4 regions of the Phyllobacterium sp. LjRoot231 genome follow, and region 4 is predicted to be linked to each of the others. Evidence: predicted binding sites of a transcription regulator. Region 4 holds the regulator's gene; each other region holds the start of a gene.

Region 1 (4,811 bases), 2.0 Mb from region 4:
CGGGTCTGTAACCACCGATGTGCGTCCGGCGGATAAGACCTGCACCACATCGCCATATCCCGGGCGATCCTTGGCGTCTTCCTTGAGCGCCCACAAAAGCGTCAGCAGACCGGCCGGTGCAGGTTTGAGCAACGCCGGCAGAAAGACGTGGTAGGCGCCAAAGCGGACGCCGAGACGGCGTAGAGCGGCGCGGGAATCCTGATCGAGGCCACGAACGTCTTCCGCCACATCACGGCGCTGAAGAACGCCGAAATTCTCGACGAGTTGGAAAGCGAGGCCCTTGGTGATACCAACCAACGCATCGGCATTGGCAAGGTCGACAAGTGGCTTCAGGATCGTATCGATATGATGGGCGAGGAAGCGATCGACACGGGCCGCGACCTTGTCGCGTGCCGGCCCGGTCAGTTGCTCGTCGGCCAGCAACACAGCGCGGGGCTTAAGTGCTTGCTCTCCGGAGACGACCGAAGCAACTGGAGCGCCGATCCATCGTAAGGTCCCGTCGGAACCAAGAGCAAAATCGCCATTTGCCGAAGCGGAAAAACGCTCGGCGCGATTTTCGAACTCCGTCGCGAGGGCTTTTTGCGCAGCCGCTTTGACGGCTTTCGCATCCGTTCCGTCGACTTGAGCGTCCGTGGTGAAACGGAACCCATCCAAACGTCCAACATGGTGCCCTTCGACAACAACGTCCCCGGCAGGGCTAATTTCGGCTTCTAGCATTGTATTCTCTCTCAGGCGCCTCATAAGCACGCTTGTCCTGCGGTCTACGAAGCGTTTCGTCAACCGTTCATGCAGTGCATCTGATAATCTGTCCTCAATTTCACGCGTCTTTTCTTGCCAATGTGCCTGATCTGCAAGCCATCCAGGCCTGTGAGACACAAAAGTCCAGGTTCTGATCTGGGCGATACGCCGTGAAAGCGCATCGATATCGCCGTCCGTGGAATCCGCTCGGCGAACCTCTTCGGCCATGTAATTTTCATTCACATGGCCCTTATCGGCGAGATCGGTATAGATCGATGCGATGATATCGGCATGTTGCGCCGGCGCGATCTTGCGATAGTCGGGCAAGGCGCAGGCGTCCCACAAAAGTGCAACACGCTCTGGGGTATCGGCCAATGGTGCGACATCGGGGTCGTTGGACAGATATTCGAGCGCCTGCTGATCCACCGCGGGCAGCGCTCTGGTCAGTCCTTCAACCGGCGCAGGCGTGTCGATGGATCGCTTCAGCGCATCAAGGCTGGAGTAATCAAAGCGAGCAGTTCGCCATTGCAGGATTTTTACCGAATCGAAGGCATGCGATTCCACACGCTGTACGAGTTCTTCGGAGAAGCTGGATACCTGTCCGGTGACACCAAATGTACCATCGCGCAAATGCCGTCCCGCGCGCCCCGCGACCTGACCGATTTCGCCCGGCGACAGATTGCGGAACTGATAGCCATCGAACTTCCGGTCCTGGGCGAAAGCCACGTGATCGACATCGAGATTGAGACCCATACCAATGGCGTCGGTCGCAACAAGGTAATCTACGTCACCCGATTGATAGAGATCAACCTGAGCGTTGCGGGTACGCGGACTCAGCGCTCCCATGACTACTGCCGCACCACCGCTCTGGCGTCGTATAAGCTCGGCGATGGAATAAACCTCCTCCGCGGCGAAGGCGACGATGGCCGACCGGGGAGGCAAGCGGGTTATCTTTTTTGGCCCGGCATAGGTGAGATTTGAAAGCCGCGGTCGCGTGACAACCGAAATCCCGCGCAGGAGCTTCTCAAGGATCCCACGCATCGTTGCTGCGCCGAGCAGCAGAGTTTCCTGACGCCCCCGCAGATGCAGAATACGATCGGTAAAGATATGACCGCGCTCAAGATCATTGGCGAGTTGCACTTCATCGATAGCGACAAAGTCCATATCGGTCTGGCGCGGCATGGCTTCGACAGTGCAGACCGCATAGCGGGCACCGGGGGGATTGATCTTTTCCTCACCAGTGATCAGCGCGACGTTTGCGAAGCCTACCCGTTCTGCCACACGATGATATACCTCGCGGGCCAGCAGGCGGAGTGGCAGACCGATCATTCCGGTCTGATGCGCAAGCATCCGCTCGATCGCCAGATGGGTTTTTCCCGTATTGGTGGGCCCCAGGACGGCTGTAACATCGCGGCCCGTCAAGACGAGGGGAAGTTCGAGGCTAGGCATAAGGTTCATCAATTACAATCCAATACCGGCCAAACGAGGCGGTGCGAGCCGGGCATGTATCTGCGATTAGCATTTTAAGCGTCCGACAGAAAGGTATGCGGGGCTCTCCAGATAAACAATCGCGAACCGATTCACGGAGTGTTCCGTGAAGAAATAGAACGCGAGGAGAACGAATCAGCTACGAAATGGCTCTAGGATGAGATTCCTGATTTGTTCACGGCCATATTTAGCTTTTTAGGCCAAGATTCGCACTACATGCTGAATCGCTCAAGATTGCATCACTCAGATCCGTCTCTAAGGTATGTACGTTTGTAAATTTGTTATTATGACCACGCTTCCGATATTTCAAAGTTTAAAAAACCTGAATGATTCCTTATAATTAGTTAATACATTTGGCATTCGAAAGACTACTTCTATTAACACTTCGATCAAAGCCGGAACGAATCAGCGACGAATCAGCGCCTCCCGAGATTTCCCGTTTTGTTCACCACAATATTTTGTGCTGCAACGACAGAATCCATACAAGCCGAAGAGAATCCCAAGCTTTACTAGGACAAGATTCAGATTGATCGTTAATGTTCTCGCACAGATTCGGACAACCATAATCGACGAGAGGTAAACCGCCACGCACCTTTTCCACGCGCAGCGGCACCGATTTAATTGCATTCAGGTTGAGTATTGTCCGCCATTGGCTGTAAGCGTAGAACCGGTAATGAAGCCAGCATCGTCGGAAGCAAGGAACACGACGCAGCGAGCAACCTCTTCCGGTTCGCCGAGGCGTCCGACCGGAATCTGCGGAATGATCCGCTCATTGAGCACTTTCTCATCAATTGCCCGCACCATCTCGGTACCGATATAGCCCGGGCATATGGCGTTGACAGTGATTCCGGCGCGGGCACCCTCTTGGGCCAAAGCTTTGGTAAAACCGATATCACCGGCCTTCGAAGCAGAATAGTTGGCCTGCCCCGCCTGACCTTTTTGTCCATTGATCGATGAGATATTGATCACCCGACCGAACTTGCGATCGCGCATACCATTCCACACCGGGTGGGTCATGTTGAACAGACCGGTGAGATTGGTGTTGATGACGTCACTCCATTGGCTCGGTGTCATTTTGTGGAACATCGCATCACGGGTGATACCCGCATTGTTGACCAGCACGGCGACGGGGCCGAGATCTGCTTCGATTTTGGCGACACCGGCTGCGCATTCCTCGTAATTGGAAACGTCCCATTTGTAGGTCGCGATTCCGGTCTTTTTGCTAAATTCTTTCGCCGCGTCATCATTACCGGCGTAGTTCGCCGCTACTTTGTAACCCGCCGCTTTCAAAGCGACGCAAATGGCAGCGCCTATACCGCGCGTTCCACCTGTAACGATTGCTGTTTTTGTCATTTACCCCTCCCTCAAACTGATCTCGTACAAACGCTCTGTAGTTATGAAAACATGAAACGGCGGTTTGGTTTCAGCGACAGCCACCGACATCGAAAACCGGCCCAATAATGCTTGGGCCGGTGAAGCGTCACTAGTCCTTGATGCGCTCGATGCAAAGCGCTACGCCCATGCCGCCGCCGATGCAAAGCGTCGCGAGGCCCTTAGTTCCGTTGCGACGCTTCAACTCGAACAGCAACGTATTGAGAACACGAGCACCAGACGCGCCAATTGGATGGCCTATGGCAATTGCGCCACCGTTCACGTTGACAATGTCCGGGTTGAAGCCAAGATCCTTGTTGACTGCGCAGGCCTGCGCAGCAAACGCCTCGTTTGCCTCGACCAGGTCGAGGTCTTCGGCCTTCCAGCCAGCCTTTTCCAAGGCTTTGCGAGATGCCGGGATCGGTCCTGTTCCCATGATCGACGGATCAACCCCCGCCGTGGCCCAGGACGCGATGCGCGCCAGTGGCTTGATCCCGCGGCGCTTGGCTTCTTCCTCGCTCATCAACACGACCGCTGCGGCACCATCATTAAGACCCGACGCATTGCCCGCGGTCACAGTGCCGTCCTTATCGAAAGCTGGCCTCAACTTTGCCAGCGAGTCCAAGGTCGCTCCGTGACGGATATATTCATCGTCGGCAACCACGACATCGCCCTTGCGCGTCTTGACCGTAAACGGCACGATTTCGTCCTTGAACTTACCAGCCTTCTGGGCCGCCTCAGCCTTGTTCTGCGAGCCAAGCGCGAACTTGTCCTGATCCTCGCGGGTCAACTGCCACTTGCGGGCGATATTTTCAGCGGTAATACCCATATGATAACCGTGAAACGCGTCCGTCAGGCCGTCCTTGATCATCGTATCAATCAACTTCATGTCGCCCATCTTTGTACCATTGCGAAGATGCGCGCAGTGCGGCGCCAAGGACATTGATTCCTGACCGCCAGCAACAACAATATTCGCATCGCCCATTGCAATCTGTTGCATGCCAAGCGCCACTGCGCGCAAGCCAGAGCCGCAAACTTGGTTCAGACCCCAAGCCGTCGCTTCCTGGGGAATGCCGGCAGCCATGGCTGCCTGTCTCGCGGGGTTCTGGCCCTCGCCTGCGCCGAGGACCTGGCCCATGATCACTTCATCGACATCGGCGCCGTCAACGCCCGCGCGGCTCAGTACTTCCTTGATAACGGCCGCACCCAACTCG
Region 2 (4,811 bases), 350 kb from region 4:
ATGACGCCTTGGGTTTCCTTGACGAGATGGTCGATTTTCGGATGGATCGATGCCATCTCCTCGTCGCCATTCTTGCGCGCATTGTATGTCGGAATGTTCTCCATCGGACCTGGCCGATAGAGCGCGACGAGGGCAATGATATCCTCGATCCGGTCAGGGCGCATGCCGATCAACGCCTTGCGCATGCCCGTGCTTTCCACCTGGAACACGCCGACAGTTTCGCCGCGCGACAGCATTTCGTAGGTGGGCTTGTCGTCGAATGGCAGATTGGAAAGATCGACCGTGATGCCACGCCGTTTGACGAGATTGACAGCGGTTTGGAGCACGGTCAGCGTCTTCAGGCCGAGAAAGTCGAATTTGACCAGCCCCGCTTCTTCCACCATCTTCATGTTGAACTGCGTGACCGGCATGTCGGAGCGCGGGTCGCGGTACATCGGCACCAGTTCCGATAACGGCCTATCGCCTATAACGATACCCGCCGCATGTGTCGAAGCGTGGCGATAAAGCCCCTCGAGCTTCAACGAAATATCCAGCAGCCGCTCGACGACAGGCTCCTTGTCACGCTCTTCGCGCAGGCGCGGCTCGTCTTCGATGGCTTTGGACAGTGTCACCGGATTGGCGGGGTTTGCGGGCACCATCTTGGTCAGGCGATCGACCTGACCATAGGGCATTTCCAATACACGTCCGACGTCACGCAGCACAGCGCGAGCTTGCAACGTACCGAATGTAATGATCTGCGCCACCTGATCACGGCCATACTTACCCTGAACATAGCGGATAACTTCATCGCGCCGGTCCTGACAGAAGTCGATATCAAAGTCCGGCATCGAAACGCGATCCGGATTAAGGAAGCGCTCGAACAGCAAGGAGAAACGCAAGGGATCAACATCAGTGATCGTCAGCGCATACGCAACGAGCGAACCCGCGCCGGAACCGCGGCCGGGTCCGACTGGAATATCATGGGCTTTCGCCCATTTGATAAAGTCGGCAACGATGAGGAAGTAACCCGGATATTTCATCCGGGTTATGATGGAAATCTCATACTCCAGGCGCTCCGAATATTGCTCAACTGTATGGCCACCGGCCAAACCAAGCGTCTCGATACGCTGCGCAAGGCCTTCCCTCGCCTGGCGCGCCAACTCATCGGCTTCCGCCTGCAACGCCGCTTCCGGATCTTCGCTCTCGCCGGTAAACCGCGGCAGGATTGGCGCGCGATTCTTCGGATAATAGGAACAGCGCAACGCGATCTCGACAGTGTTCTCCACCGCCTCGGGCAGATCAGCGAACAACTCCACCATCTCATCTTCACTCTTGAGACAATGGTCCGGCGTCAGGCGGCGGCGATCGTCGATTGAAAGGAGTGAACCTGCGGCAATCGCCAGGAGCGCGTCGTGAGCTTCATAATCAGCACTTTTGGAAAAAAATACATCGTTCGTCGCGACGAGTGGCAGTTCCAACTCGTAGGCGAGTTCAACCTGCGCTGCTTCCAGCCCGCGATCGTAACCACGATGGCGCTGGAGTTCGACATAGAGCCGGTCACCGAACAGCGATTTCAAATAGTTGAGCCGCTGTCGAGCACGGTCGATACGATCGTCCTTAATCGCTTTGGCGATGGTCCCTTCCGGACCGCCAGACAAAGCAATGATGCCTTCTGAACGGCCGGTCAGCCATGCCGATGTGATATGAACCGGATCACCCGCTGGCGTTTCCAGATAGGCGCGGCTGACAAGGCGCACGAGATTGGCATAGCCTTCCTCCGTCGCAGCAAGCAGTACGAGCGGCGCAAGCCCCAGCGCCTCGCGGCGGTTGGCGCTGCGGCTTTCTTCCGCCTGATCATGAAAGGCGATGTCAAGCTGACAACCAATGATCGGCTGCAGTCCCGCCTTTGATCCCTTCTGGGCAAATTCAAGCGCGCCGAAAAGATTATTGGTGTCTGTTATCGCAATCGCCGGAGCCTTGCTCGCCACAGCCTGATCAATGACTTTCGGAACCTGCAAGGCGCCTTCAAGCAGGGAATAGGCGGAATGAACTCTGAGATGAACGAAGCGCAGCGCCTGTTTGCTCGCAACGCCTAGACCGCTATTGACCTGCCCATCTGCCAATTCTTTTGTCTCCGAGAATCTGAACGGAGAAACTGATTCACCGCGCGCTCATAGTCGGACATGCACGATGAGGTGTCCACCTGTATTGAGGGTTCAAACACTTTCAACAGTGGACAAGAATTGGGATCACAAGAACTCAAAACGTTCAGTTTTCATGATCCCAATTTTCTTCAGATTGCACTGACCCACATTGCAAATGTGGCAATGAACAGGCTGACTGTAACGAATGACATAACGTCCTGGAAAAGTTCGCTCATCGGTAAAACCCTTCTTCGTTGTCTCTATGTATATCTTTTGTTCTATTTTTGTTCCTAAGTCAAGCGCACCAAGGCACCCATTGGCCCTATGGTTTTCGAAATGTTAACGGAAGGTAAAATGGGTCGCGCGATCAGAGGTTTGTGATCTTGCCGTCTTTGAGAGTGACACGCCTGTCCATGCGGCGTGCAAGTTCAAAATTATGCGTGGCAATCATCGCTGACAGACCCGACTGTCTCACCAAGGCTTCCAGTGCTTCGAACACATAGGAAGATGTTACCGGATCGAGATTGCCTGTCGGCTCATCAGCCAGGAGCACCAGTGGAGCGTTCGCCACGGCACGGGCAATCGCCACGCGCTGCTGCTCACCGCCGGAAAGTTCGCTTGGCCGGTGCGAGGCACGTGCGCCAACCTTCATGTAATCGAGTAGCTGCTGGGCGCGCTCGGACGCCACAGCCGGTTTCATGCCGCGGATCATTTGCGGCATCATCACGTTCTCGAGTGCCGAGAACTCGGGCAACAGATGATGAAACTGGTAGACGAAGCCGATATCGTTGCGACGAATCGCGGTGCGCTCTTCATCGGAAAGCGACCCACAGGACCTGCCATCGAGAATGACGTCGCCACTGTCTGGCCGCTCCAGCAATCCAGCCGTATGCAGCAATGTCGACTTGCCAGCGCCTGACGGCGCGACAAGCGCCACCATCTCGCCTTTTCCAAGCGAAAAGCTGGCGTCATTGAGAATGACCAATTCGCGGCCGATCTCATCGTAACGGCGGCCGACATTCAGCAGCTGTAAAATAGCCCCGGTTGCCATATTATTCGTACCTCAGGGCTTCAACGGGATCGAGCTTGGCCGCACGCCATGCCGGAAAAAGCGTTGCCAGAAACGACAAGACGAGTGCCATAAGGATGACCGAGAAGGTCTCGTTGAAATCCATCTTGGCGGGTAAGGTGCTCAAGAAATAGAGTTCAGGATTGAACAAGGTCGTTCCTGAGACCCAGGAGAAGAATTCCCTGATTCGCTCGACGTTAAGACAAACAACGACACCCAGCACCACCCCCGCAATAGTTCCAGTGACGCCGATTGCAGCACCGGTCATAAGGAAGATGCGGAGGATCGAGTTTCGCGTCGCACCCATGGTTCGAAGGATGGCGATGTCATGCCCCTTGTCTTTTACCAGCATTATCAGGCCGGAAATGATGTTGAGCGCGGCGACGAGCACGATCAGCGTCAGGATCATGAACATGACATTGCGCTCGACTTGCAGCGCCGAGAAAAAAGTCTGGTTGCGCTGACGCCAGTCGGTCAAAAGGATCGAGCGCTGTGCTGCATCCTCAATAGGCTTTTTCAACGCATCTACATTGTCAGGATTGTCGGCAAATATCTCGATCGATTGCACCTTATTTTCCTGATTGAAATACAGCTGTGATTCTTCGAGAGGCATCAGCACAATTGATGCATCATATTCGGACATGCCAATCTCGAATATCGCCGTTACTGGATAGGATTTGACGCGCGGAGCCATACCAAGCGGCGTCACGTCGCCATCTGGAGATATTAAAGTCAGCTTGTCTCCAAGCCCCAGCCCCATATTCTCGGCCATACGCGTCCCGATGGCGATGCCTCCAGCTGTGTTAAATCCCTGGAACGTACCTTGCCGGACGTTTTTCGAAACCAGCTGAAGCTTCGCGATGTCTTCCTCGCGCAAACCACGCACCAGAGCGCCCGCCCCTGCTCCTACATTGCCTTTAGCCAAGACCTGACCTTCGACCACAGGAATTGCGAAAGAGACGCCTGGAACGGCGTCGACACGCTTGATCACCGCGTCGTAATCGTCGAAAGGCCGATCCATCGGCTGCATGATGACATGGCCATTGATACCGAGAATTCGGGTCAAGAGTTCAGCCCTAAAGCCATTCATCACTGCCATGACAATGATTAGCGTCGCGACGCCGAGCATGATTCCGGTGAAAGAGAAGCCCGCAATCACAGAAATGAACGTTTCCTTGCGCCGGGCGCGCAGATAACGCCAGGCGATCATCCGTTCATAGGCTGAGAATGGTTTGGAACCGTTCGGCGCGGTGACGGCGTTATCGCTCATAAAATCCCTGCCTCGACGCCCGCGAGCTTGTTAATCGCGGCTTCGATACTCAAGGTCTCACGCTCGCCGGTGGCGCGGTCCTTGATTTCGACCTCGCCGCTGGCAACGCCGCGCGGACCGACAATCACCTGCGTTGGCAGGCCAATCAGGTCCATTGTAGCAAACTTTGCGCCGGGACGATCATCTGTATCATCCAGCAGCGGTTCGATACCAGCATTGGTCAACGCCTCGTACAGCTTGGCGGAAACCGCGTCGCAGCCTGTATCGCCCGGCTTCATGTTGACAATGCCAGCCCCAAAGGGCGCGACGGCTTTCGGCCAGATAATCCCGTTCTCATCATGCGAGGCTT
Region 3 (4,811 bases), 3.0 Mb from region 4:
GTCGTGATCCGTCCATAGAGTTCGGCTTCGTGCTTGCTTAGACCAGATGCCATCCGCGCCGGCACACCGGTCAACAGCGCAAAACGCCCATCAAGACGACCGGCATTGGCGGTTTTTGTCTGTCGTGCCAGATAATCAATAACGATTGCGCCATGATTGGCGGCAAGCAGGGACAAGGGCACAAGCCGTCTCGGACCAAGCTTGATACCTGGAAGCATAGCGTTATCATCGAGTGACACTTCCGAGTCTCCGCCGAGACCGAATGTGCGCATTGCCACCGCTTCCACCATAGTGCGGAAACCGCCGACGGTGGCGCCATTAGGGTCGAGCCGAGGACGCCCCTTGTCTAGAACCGCGACATCGGTCGTCGTACCACCAATATCCGAGACGATCGCGTTATCGAGCCCCGTCATATGCCGCGCGCCGACGAGGCTGGCGGCGGGTCCAGACAATATGGTTTCAATTGGCCGATGCCGGGCAAAGGCGGCAGAGACAAGTGCGCCATCACCGCGCACCACCATAAGCGGCGCATGGATGCCACTCCGGTCGAGGAAGCCTTCCGTTGCCGCCACGAGCCGGTCGATCATAGCGATGAGACGGGCATTGAGGACAGTGGTCAAGGCACGGCGCGGACCATTGAGCTTCGCAGACAGTTCATGGCTGCAAGTGACGGGCAAACCAGTTTCTCTTCGCACCAGATCGCGAACTGCGATTTCATGTTCAGGGTTGCGCACGGCAAAATATGCGCAGACGGCAAAGCCAGTTACCTCTTGCTTTAGCTGCGGCAATGCCTCGCTCAAGGCGCTCGTATCAAATGGCTGTGCCCGACCATAAACATTATGTCCACCCGGAATGAACACTACCGGGTCCGAACCAAGCGCCGTGCCAAGATCAGCCTTTTCCAGGTCCGTTTCCGAAAAACCGATCATGACGAGTGCAATGCGCCCGCCCTGTCCCTCGACCAGCGCGTTGGTCGCAAGCGTTGTCGACATGGAAACAAGCCGTATGTCGGCAGGTTGGACAGACGCTTCAGCGACGATGCGCTCAACAGCACCCGAAATGCCGACGCTCAGATCATGCCGTGTCGTCAGAGCCTTGGCCTTGGCAATAACGCCGCGCTGCTCAGACCAAAGCACCGCATCCGTATAGGTGCCGCCCGTGTCGATACCGAGGAAGATCGCATGTTCAGTTGTGAAATCAGCCATAATGCCCTGCGCTATTTGAGGCAGGGTTAGCGCATGAACAACGATCCCGCTAGCGCCATTCCGACCATTTGCTGCCGCAACTTTGTCAGATACGCAGTTGTGTTCAGGACCCGATGGCAAAACAATTCAAAACGTGCGGGAGGTCCGGCGAAATGAAAAACGAACCGCCTAGTCGTCGCCCTCAACCACCCGCAAGCGCAACTGTCCTGTCGCCGAAGCAGCAGACCGGCAAACATCCGGGTCTTTGACAACTTCGCCGACCGGCGCTTCGGCGAATTCCAGCGCCTCGATCTTTTGACCACGCTTGGTCACCTTGCTAGATGAAACAAGAATGTCATCGATATCCTTGTTGGCCTGACCGAAATGCGTCTGCAGGCGGCGCACGCGATCGTCAAGGCGGCCCACATCCTCCATCAGCCTTATGACTTCGCCTTGTATGAGGTGCGCCTGTTCGCGCATGCGCACGTCTTTGAGCACGGCCTGAATGACCTGGATGGAAAGCATGAGCAGCGACGGCGAGACGATGACGATGCGCGAACGATGCGCCTTTTGCACTACGGCTTCGAAATTCTCGTGAATTTCGGCAAAAATCGATTCCGACGGCACGAAAAGAAACGCCGTATCCTGTGTTTCACCGTTGATCAGATATTTTTCGGCGACATCACGAATGTGGATCTCCACATCACGGCGGAACTGAGCAACTGCTATCTTTTTGCCTTCCGGACTTTCCGACTCGCGAATGGCATTCCATGCCTCCAGCGGAAACTTTGCGTCAATGACGAGATTGGGCGCACCGTTCGGCATACGCACGACGCAATCCGGCCGGCTGCCGTTGGATAGTGTTGCCTGAAACTCGTATGCGCCTTGCGGCAGGCCATCAGCGATGATTGCCTCCATCCGGGCTTGGCCAAAGACACCGCGCGTCTGCTTGTTGGCAAGGATAGCCTGCAGTTGCACTACCTGACCGGCGAGGGCCTGGATATTGTTCTGCGCCGTATCGATAACCGCCAGCCGCTCCTGCAACTTCGCCAGATTTTCGTGCGTTGATTGCGTCTGCTCCGTCATGGTCTGGCCGATACGACTGGTCATGCCATCAAGCCGTTCGCGAATCGACTGATTGAGTTCGGCCTGCCGCGAGCCGAATAGCTCGGCCATGGTCTGCATGCGGCCCTGCATTTCCGCTTGGCTTTTCAGAATCTCGCCCATGCGCACTTCGGCATCGCGTGCACGGTCTTCTGCCTGGATCTCGGCAACCATCCGCATCCGCGTCGAGCGTGACACTGCAATGACAGCGAAGACCACTATAAGTGCCACTGCGACGGCCGCCGCAAGCAATGCCGTGCCCAGAGATACGGAGCTCGAGCCGAGCTGGAACAGCGTTTGATTTAGAGAAATTGACGTTTCCATATTGTGCAGACTAACCGATTCGGATGGCAAATGTGAGATCAAAACGAGAACATTTTTACAATTGGTTTTCACATCGGATTGACGGTTGAAAGCCGAGATATTAGGTGATGCTCATGTCTATCAAACCACTTGTCATTCTCCCAGATCCGCTACTGCGTCAGGTGTCAAAACCTGTGGAGCGCTTCGACGCCGATTTACGGAAGTTTTCCACCGATATGCTGGACACCATGTATGATGCGCCAGGTATCGGCCTTGCAGCCATTCAAGTGGGCGAACCGCTGCGGATGCTGGTGATCGATCTCGCCAAGGAAGACGAACCCAAGGCACCACAGATTTTCATCAATCCGCAGATATTGTCGTCGAGCGATGAGCGCAATGTGTATGAGGAAGGCTGCCTGTCCATCCCTGACTATTACGCGGAAGTCGAGCGCCCGGCACAAGTGCGCGTTTCCTATGTCGATATCGATGGCAAGCAGCACGAGGTTGCCGCAGAAGGGCTGTTGGCCACTTGCCTGCAGCACGAGATCGACCACTTGAACGGCGTCCTGTTCATCGATCACATTTCGCGGTTGAAACGAGAGATGGTGGTCAAGAAATTCAAGAAACTCGCCAAGGACCGCCCGCCAGGCCGGCTGGCGGTGTGAACAGATGAGTTTGCGCATTGTCTTCATGGGAACATCGGAATTCTCGGTGCCCATCCTTAACGCCTTGATCGGCCAGGGGCACGAGATTGTAGCTGTCTACAGCCAGCCGCCGCGCCCAGCAGGACGGCGCGGGCTGGAGCTGACGCCTTCCGCGGTACATCGTAACGCCGAACAGTTCGGCATCGAAGTGCGCACGCCGAAGAGCCTGAAATCTGAAGAGGAGCAACAAGCGTTTCGCGATCTCCAGGCCGATGTTGCGGTCGTTGTGGCTTATGGGCTTATCTTGCCTGCCGCAATTCTCGAAGGCACGCGGCTTGGCTGCTATAATGGCCACGCTTCGCTGCTGCCGCGTTGGCGTGGAGCGGCGCCTATTCAGCGCGCGATCATGGCCGGTGATCTCGAGACCGGCATCATGATCATGAAAATGGACGAAGGTCTTGATACCGGTCCTGTGGCCATGGCCGAGAAGGTAAAGATCACAGCCGATATGACTGCGGGCGAGTTGCACGACCAGCTCAGCATGGCAGGCGCCGATCTGATGGTCCGCGCGATGGCAGCTCTGGAGCGCGACAGCCTTACATTGACGCCGCAGTCCGAAGACGGCGTCACTTATGCCTCCAAGATCACCAAGGCGGAAACCCGCATCGACTGGACGCAGCCTGCCATCGATGCTCACAATCGCATTCGCGGCCTTGCGCCTTTCCCCGGTGCCTGGTGCGAGATGGAAATCGGTGAAAATCTCGAGCGGGTCAAGCTGCTGCGCTCGATCCTGGCAACCGGCGTCGGCGATCCTGGAACCGTGCTTGGTGACGATCTGCGCATTGCCTGCGGTGAAGGTGCCGTTCGCCTGCGCTCATTACAGCGCGCAGGCGGCAAGGTCATGGATGGACAGGAGTTCCAACGAGGCGCCAAGATCGCACAGGGAATGCGCCTGCCATGAACGGCAAGACCTAAGTGCCTCGCTACAAGCTGACCATCGAGTATGACGGTACCGGCTATGCCGGGTGGCAACGCCAAGAGAATGGCCACACCGTTCAGGCTGCCATCGAGCAGGCTATTTTCAAGTTTTGCGGCGAAACCGTTGCGCTTGGCGCTGCCGGCCGCACCGATTCCGGCGTGCATGCGACGGCGCAGATCGCGCATGTGGATTTGACGAAAGACTGGAGCAGTTCGAAGGTGCGCGAGGCGTTGAATGCCCATCTGGTCATCGCCGGGGAAACCGTCGGCATCATCAATGTCGAACTCGTCGGAAGCAATTTCGATGCGCGGTTTTCGGCGACGGGACGGCACTATCTTTATCGCATCATCAACCGCAGGCCTCCCGCGCCGCTCGAAATGCACCGGGCATGGTGGGTGAAGAAACCGCTCGACGAAAAAGCCATGCATGAGGCTGCACAACGGCTCATTGGTACACATGATTTCACTACGTTTCGCGCGACTCAATGCCAATCAAAGAGCCCGGTGAAAACGCTCGATTATTTGAGCGTTTCGCGCAGCGGTGAAATCATCGAGATCAGGGCTTCCGCGCGGTCATTCCTGCACAACCAGATCCGCT
Region 4 (4,811 bases):
AACAGCTGTTTTTTCTCCGTCCCGACAGCGGCGGCCATGAAATTGCGACTCAAACGCAGGCTGGCAATTTAGTCATCGGGAAGGAAAGCTGGCCTGCCAGGTTACAGGGACTTGGCAATTCTGCACGAGCTCAACTTCAATCAGCACTGCTCGCAATCCCTACGGCATTCAACTGCGAAATCGATCGCGGCACGCTGTTTCTGTTCTTACCTGTCTTCTCTGGAATCGGCGCGATTTTCTATTTCAATGCGGCTGTTGAACCGAGGCTCGGCGCCGTCCTTTCGGGGCTGACACTTCTCATCGGCTGCCATGCCTTGGCCCACGCGCGACCCATGATCCGGCTTGTTCTTTTACTCGCAACCGCACTTGTGGCGGGCATGCTTTTCGGCAAAGTCGAAACGATGCGGGCCGGGACCCGAATGCTCGGATCGGAAGTCACGACGCGGATGACTGGTCGTGTCACGGCCATGTCGAGAGATGCCAAGGGTGGATGGCGTCTCACCATGGATGTGATCTCGACGGCACGCCCGGCGCTGCAATACGGACCGGATCGTATCACCGTTTCAGCCAGATCAGTTCCTCGCGACCTGAGGGTTGGCGACGGTCTCGCCGGCCTCGTCCATCTGCGGCCGCAATCAGGCCCAGTGCGTCCGGGCAATTACGATTTCGCCTTCTACAACTACTACCGGGGCGTCGGCGCCAGCGGATTTTTGCTGGGAAAGCTTGAAACAGTGCCTGTGGCTTTGGACACAGGGCCAGTTGCGACGACATTGATGGCGATCGCAAATATCAGGCAACAACTCACCCAGCGCATCCTGCGCAACATTAGAGGCGAACCGGGTGACATCGCTGCGTCGCTGATCACAGGGCAGCGCGATGGCATCAGCGATGACACCAACAACGCTTTTCGCTTGAGTGGACTTTCGCATATCCTGTCGATCTCCGGTTTTCACATGGCACTGGTAGCCGCAACGATCATCGGTTCGCTACGCGCGATCATGGCGTTCTTTCCCGGATTTTCGGCGCGGTTTCCGGTGAAGAAATTCTCGGCGGTGATCGCCCTCATGGGTTCCGCATTCTATTTGTTGCTTTCAGGCTCCGATGTTGCTGCCCAGCGCAGTTTTGTAACGCTCGCGGTCATGCTTTTAGCCATGACCGTCGACCGGGCGGCGATATCGATGCGCAACCTCGCCATTGCAGCGTTGATTACCATTGCCATCTCGCCGCACGAAATTCTCGGACCGAGCTTTCAGATGTCGTACTCGGCAACCGCCGCTTTGATCGCATTTTATAGCTGGTGGTCGCATCGGCAGGGCAGGCGCGCCTTCCGGAGAGGTGTGTCCAATCATTTGCTTCTGGCTCTACCGCTGAAGGCCATCAACCATATCGGTGCGATTGCCATGACATCAGTGGTTGCCGGGACCGCAAGCTCAATATTTGCGGCCTATCATTTCAACAATACCGCGCCCTTCGGGCTTGTCGGCAATGCTCTCGCGCTTCCGGTCATTTCAGTGTTTGTCATGCCGTTTGCAGTGCTCGGTTTGCTGGCCATGCCATTCGATCTGGATTGGCTACCCTTTACGGTCATGGGACAGGGGATCGAGATCGTCATCGCTATTGCAAAAATGGTCGCTTCGCGCTCTCCAAGCGGCAATCTTGGCCTGATGCCACAGGGCACGTTGGTCCTTATGAGCGTTGGTCTTATCTTGCTCCTGTTTCTTTCAACGCGTCTGCGCCTCTGTAGTATACCCGTCCTCGCAACCGCAGCGTTGTTCATGCTCCGAGCGCAAGAGCCCGGCATTATCGTTTCGGAGGATGGAAAACTGGTCGCATTGCGCACGGGTGACAGAGATCTCGCAATCAATCGCACGGCCGGCAGTGCATTCAGTTTAAACAATTGGCAGCAGGGCTATGGGATAAACGAGGTGGTAAAGCCGCTGAAGGCTGGTGCGCTTTCCAAAGAAACGCAGTTTGAATGTGTTGAAAAACTTTGTACCGCACGAGAGCCGGGCGGATTGATAATCGCCTATACGGACGATCGCAAGCAGACCGTATTGGCTTGTGGGGAAGGGGACATTGTCATCCTGGCCTTTGCCGGCGCACCGACAATCTGCGGGGACAAGAACACACTGGTGCTCACCAAGCGTGATTTGGCATTGCATGGAACTGCGGAAATAACTTTAAAACCGCCCGAACCGCTACCCCCGACAATCGCCAGGAATAAATCACCAGAAGTGGTCCTTGCCGAAGCAAACGATTCCCGCCTTCGACGACTCCGGTCTGCCAGCATCAACTACGCCGTTGGGCCGCCGGACCGGCCTTGGAACACCTATCGGACCTACTCCCGCGCCGCCCGCAATATCGAGGACTACAAATCCCGTAAACGTGTGAACGCTGATAGCGATGAGGCGGCAGCCTGTGAAAAATCGGCTGACTGCTAGTATCGTCGTATAAGACCGACCAGCTTTCCCTGCACCTGAACGCGATCCGGACCAAAAATGCGTGTCTCGTAGGCCGGGTTCGCCGCTTCGAGGGCAATCGATGCTCCTTTACGACGAAAGCGCTTGAGCGTTGCCTCCTCATCATCAACCAGCGCAACAACGATCTCGCCGGGATTAGCGGTATCGCCGCGCTTGATCACGACGGTATCGCCATCGAAAATCCCGGCCTCGATCATCGAATCGCCTTTGACTTCGAGCGCGTAGTGTTCGCCGCTACCAATCATGTCCGGGGGCAGGCCGATCATGTGGGTCTGGTTCTGAATTGCGGAAATTGGCACACCAGCGGCGATGCGGCCCATGACCGGGATATTGATCACGGTTGAACCATTCGAGTCGTCGGATTGGCGTGTTTGTCGCGGCGGAGCGACATTCCGGCCAAGACTTCCTTCAATGACACTCGGAGAGAATTTTCGTTGGGCGTTGAGGCCGGGAGCGATCGAGTCGGGCAGGCGCAGAACTTCCAGCGCTCGTGCACGGTTTGCAAGCCGGCGAATGAAGCCGCGCTCTTCGAGCGCAGTGATCAGCCGGTGGATGCCGGATTTCGATGCAAGATCCAATGCATCCTTCATCTCGTCGAATGAAGGCGGTATGCCCGTTTCCTTCAGACGCTCGTGGATGAAGAGCAGGAGTTCATGTTGTTTACGCGTGAGCATCGGCGATCCTTTGCGTGGAATCGGAAAAACAAAACCAGAACAAACACTATCTGTTCCAGTTGTGTTCTACAAGGATTAATATGTGGTGTATGCGAGCCGAGAAACGCACTTGACCGTTATTTAGCCGGAATAACCGGCGGGCCGCTGGATTGGCGCCATTGGAGCTTTATGAAAAGCCGGAATCGATCTTTGTCGCCGGTTTCATAGGCTCGCCCAAGATGAATTTCCTGACCGCGGAATTCGCAGGCGCTTACAAGACCGATATATTGGGTGTGCGTCCGGAACACTTGGAAATCAAGGACAAGGACGGTCTGTGGAAGGGCAAACTTCTGTTAGCGGAAAACCTTGGATCTGAGAGCTTCCTCTATATCGATATCGGTGCAAAGGAACCCTTGGTCGTGCGGCAGGATGGCTCGGCCCATCAACAACCTGGGGAACTGCTTTGCGTTACGCCCGTTAACAACAACATCCACCGTTTTGACCAATCGGGCCGCCCGGCGGCAAATTGACAAAATCTCCGCATCAAACATGAGACAAGGAAAGTCCAATGGCAATTCGCACGCTTATCTGGGGCGAGAACGTCCATGAACAGATCAATAAAACCGTTGCCGACATCTATCCGGAAGGCATGCACAACCAGATCGCCAAGCTTTTGAGGAGCGATACCAACCTCAGCATCAAAACCACCACTCTGCAGGAGTCGGAACACGGCCTGACGGACAAGGTGCTGGAGGAGACCGATGTGCTTGTCTGGTGGGGGCACCGCGCGCATGGCGATGTTGCCGACGAGATAGTCGAGCGCGTCGCCAAGCGGGTATGGGAAGGCATGGGACTGATCGTCCTGCATTCGGGGCACTTTTCGAAGATTTTCAAAAGATTGATGGGGTCACCCTGCGCTTTGAACTGGCGGGAGGCGGGTGAGCGGGAACGCCTCTGGGTCGTCAATCCCGGCCATCCCATCGCTAAGGGTTTGCCCGCATTTTTCGAGCTGGAAAATGAGGAAATGTACGGCGAACCGTTCTCGGTACCCGAACCGCTGGAGACTGTTTTCGTATCATGGTTCCAGGGCGGCGAGGTGTTTCGCTCAGGGCTTACCTATCGAAAAGGTGCTGGGAATGTTTTCTACTTCCGCCCGGGACATGAAACCTATCCGACTTATCATGACGAAACGGTGGGACTGGTGCTGCGCAATGCGGTGAACTGGGCGTATAATCCGCTGCGTTTTCCGGCTATCACGGAGGCGCCGAATGTGCCGGTTGAGAAAGCTTTGGAGCCGATCACGGCACGCGGCGGCAGTTTGCACGAGTCCGGCGAGGAAGGTTTTCGTTGATGCGTCTATTAATCCTGGGGACTGGCCATATGGCGAGCGCCCACGCCAGAAACTTTATCGATATTGAAGGTGTCACATTCGCCGGTGCGGTTGACGTCGACAAGGGCAGGGCGGAGGCGTTTCGAGATAAATACTCTTTCGAGCGGGCGTTTACGTCACTTGAAGATGCGCTCGCCTGGGGTGAGTTTGACGCTGTCGCCAATGTAACACCCGACAGCGCCCATCATTCCACAACAATGAAGTGTCTTGCCGCCGGCAAGCATGTCTTTTGCGAAAAGCCACTGGCGACGAACTTTCACGATGCCATGGAAATGGCCGAAACCGCCG

Evidence for each region. Region 4 encodes LexA, which represses DNA repair genes until DNA is damaged. Its sites were predicted from a motif close to TGTTCNNNNTGTGTTCNG; they were not measured.
Region 1: ACSQ3H_RS05365 (helicase-related protein) is a predicted target of LexA. The motif match lies at 2,342-2,359, and genes of this name have one in related genera.
Region 2: dnaE (DNA polymerase III subunit alpha) is a predicted target of LexA. The motif match lies at 2,233-2,250, and genes of this name have one in related genera.
Region 3: ACSQ3H_RS00540 (DNA recombination protein RmuC) is a predicted target of LexA. The motif match lies at 2,647-2,664, and genes of this name have one in related genera.

Annotation. Positions count from the first base shown of each region.
Region 1 covers NZ_CAXUQT020000001.1:1,113,665-1,118,475, reverse strand. The annotation lists gene ACSQ3H_RS05365 (helicase-related protein) at 1-2,196, opposite strand, end outside; gene ACSQ3H_RS05360 (beta-ketoacyl-ACP reductase) at 2,854-3,579, opposite strand; gene ACSQ3H_RS05355 (acetyl-CoA C-acetyltransferase) at 3,710-4,811, opposite strand, start outside.
Region 2 covers NZ_CAXUQT020000001.1:3,462,342-3,467,152, forward strand. The annotation lists gene dnaE (DNA polymerase III subunit alpha) at 1-2,102, opposite strand, end outside; gene ACSQ3H_RS17100 (ABC transporter ATP-binding protein) at 2,491-3,174, opposite strand; gene ACSQ3H_RS17105 (lipoprotein-releasing ABC transporter permease subunit) at 3,176-4,462, opposite strand; gene proS (proline--tRNA ligase) at 4,459-4,811, opposite strand, start outside.
Region 3 covers NZ_CAXUQT020000001.1:111,455-116,265, forward strand. The annotation lists gene ACSQ3H_RS00535 (hydantoinase/oxoprolinase N-terminal domain-containing protein) at 1-1,205, opposite strand, end outside; gene ACSQ3H_RS00540 (DNA recombination protein RmuC) at 1,374-2,612, opposite strand; gene def (peptide deformylase) at 2,726-3,256, shown strand; gene fmt (methionyl-tRNA formyltransferase) at 3,267-4,196, shown strand; gene truA (tRNA pseudouridine(38-40) synthase TruA) at 4,211-4,811, shown strand, end outside.
Region 4 covers NZ_CAXUQT020000001.1:3,108,475-3,113,285, forward strand. The annotation lists gene ACSQ3H_RS15320 (ComEC/Rec2 family competence protein) at 1-2,441, shown strand, start outside; gene lexA (transcriptional repressor LexA) at 2,438-3,154, opposite strand; gene ACSQ3H_RS15330 (TOBE domain-containing protein) at 3,313-3,663, shown strand; gene ACSQ3H_RS15335 (ThuA domain-containing protein) at 3,702-4,484, shown strand; gene ACSQ3H_RS15340 (Gfo/Idh/MocA family protein) at 4,484-4,811, shown strand, end outside.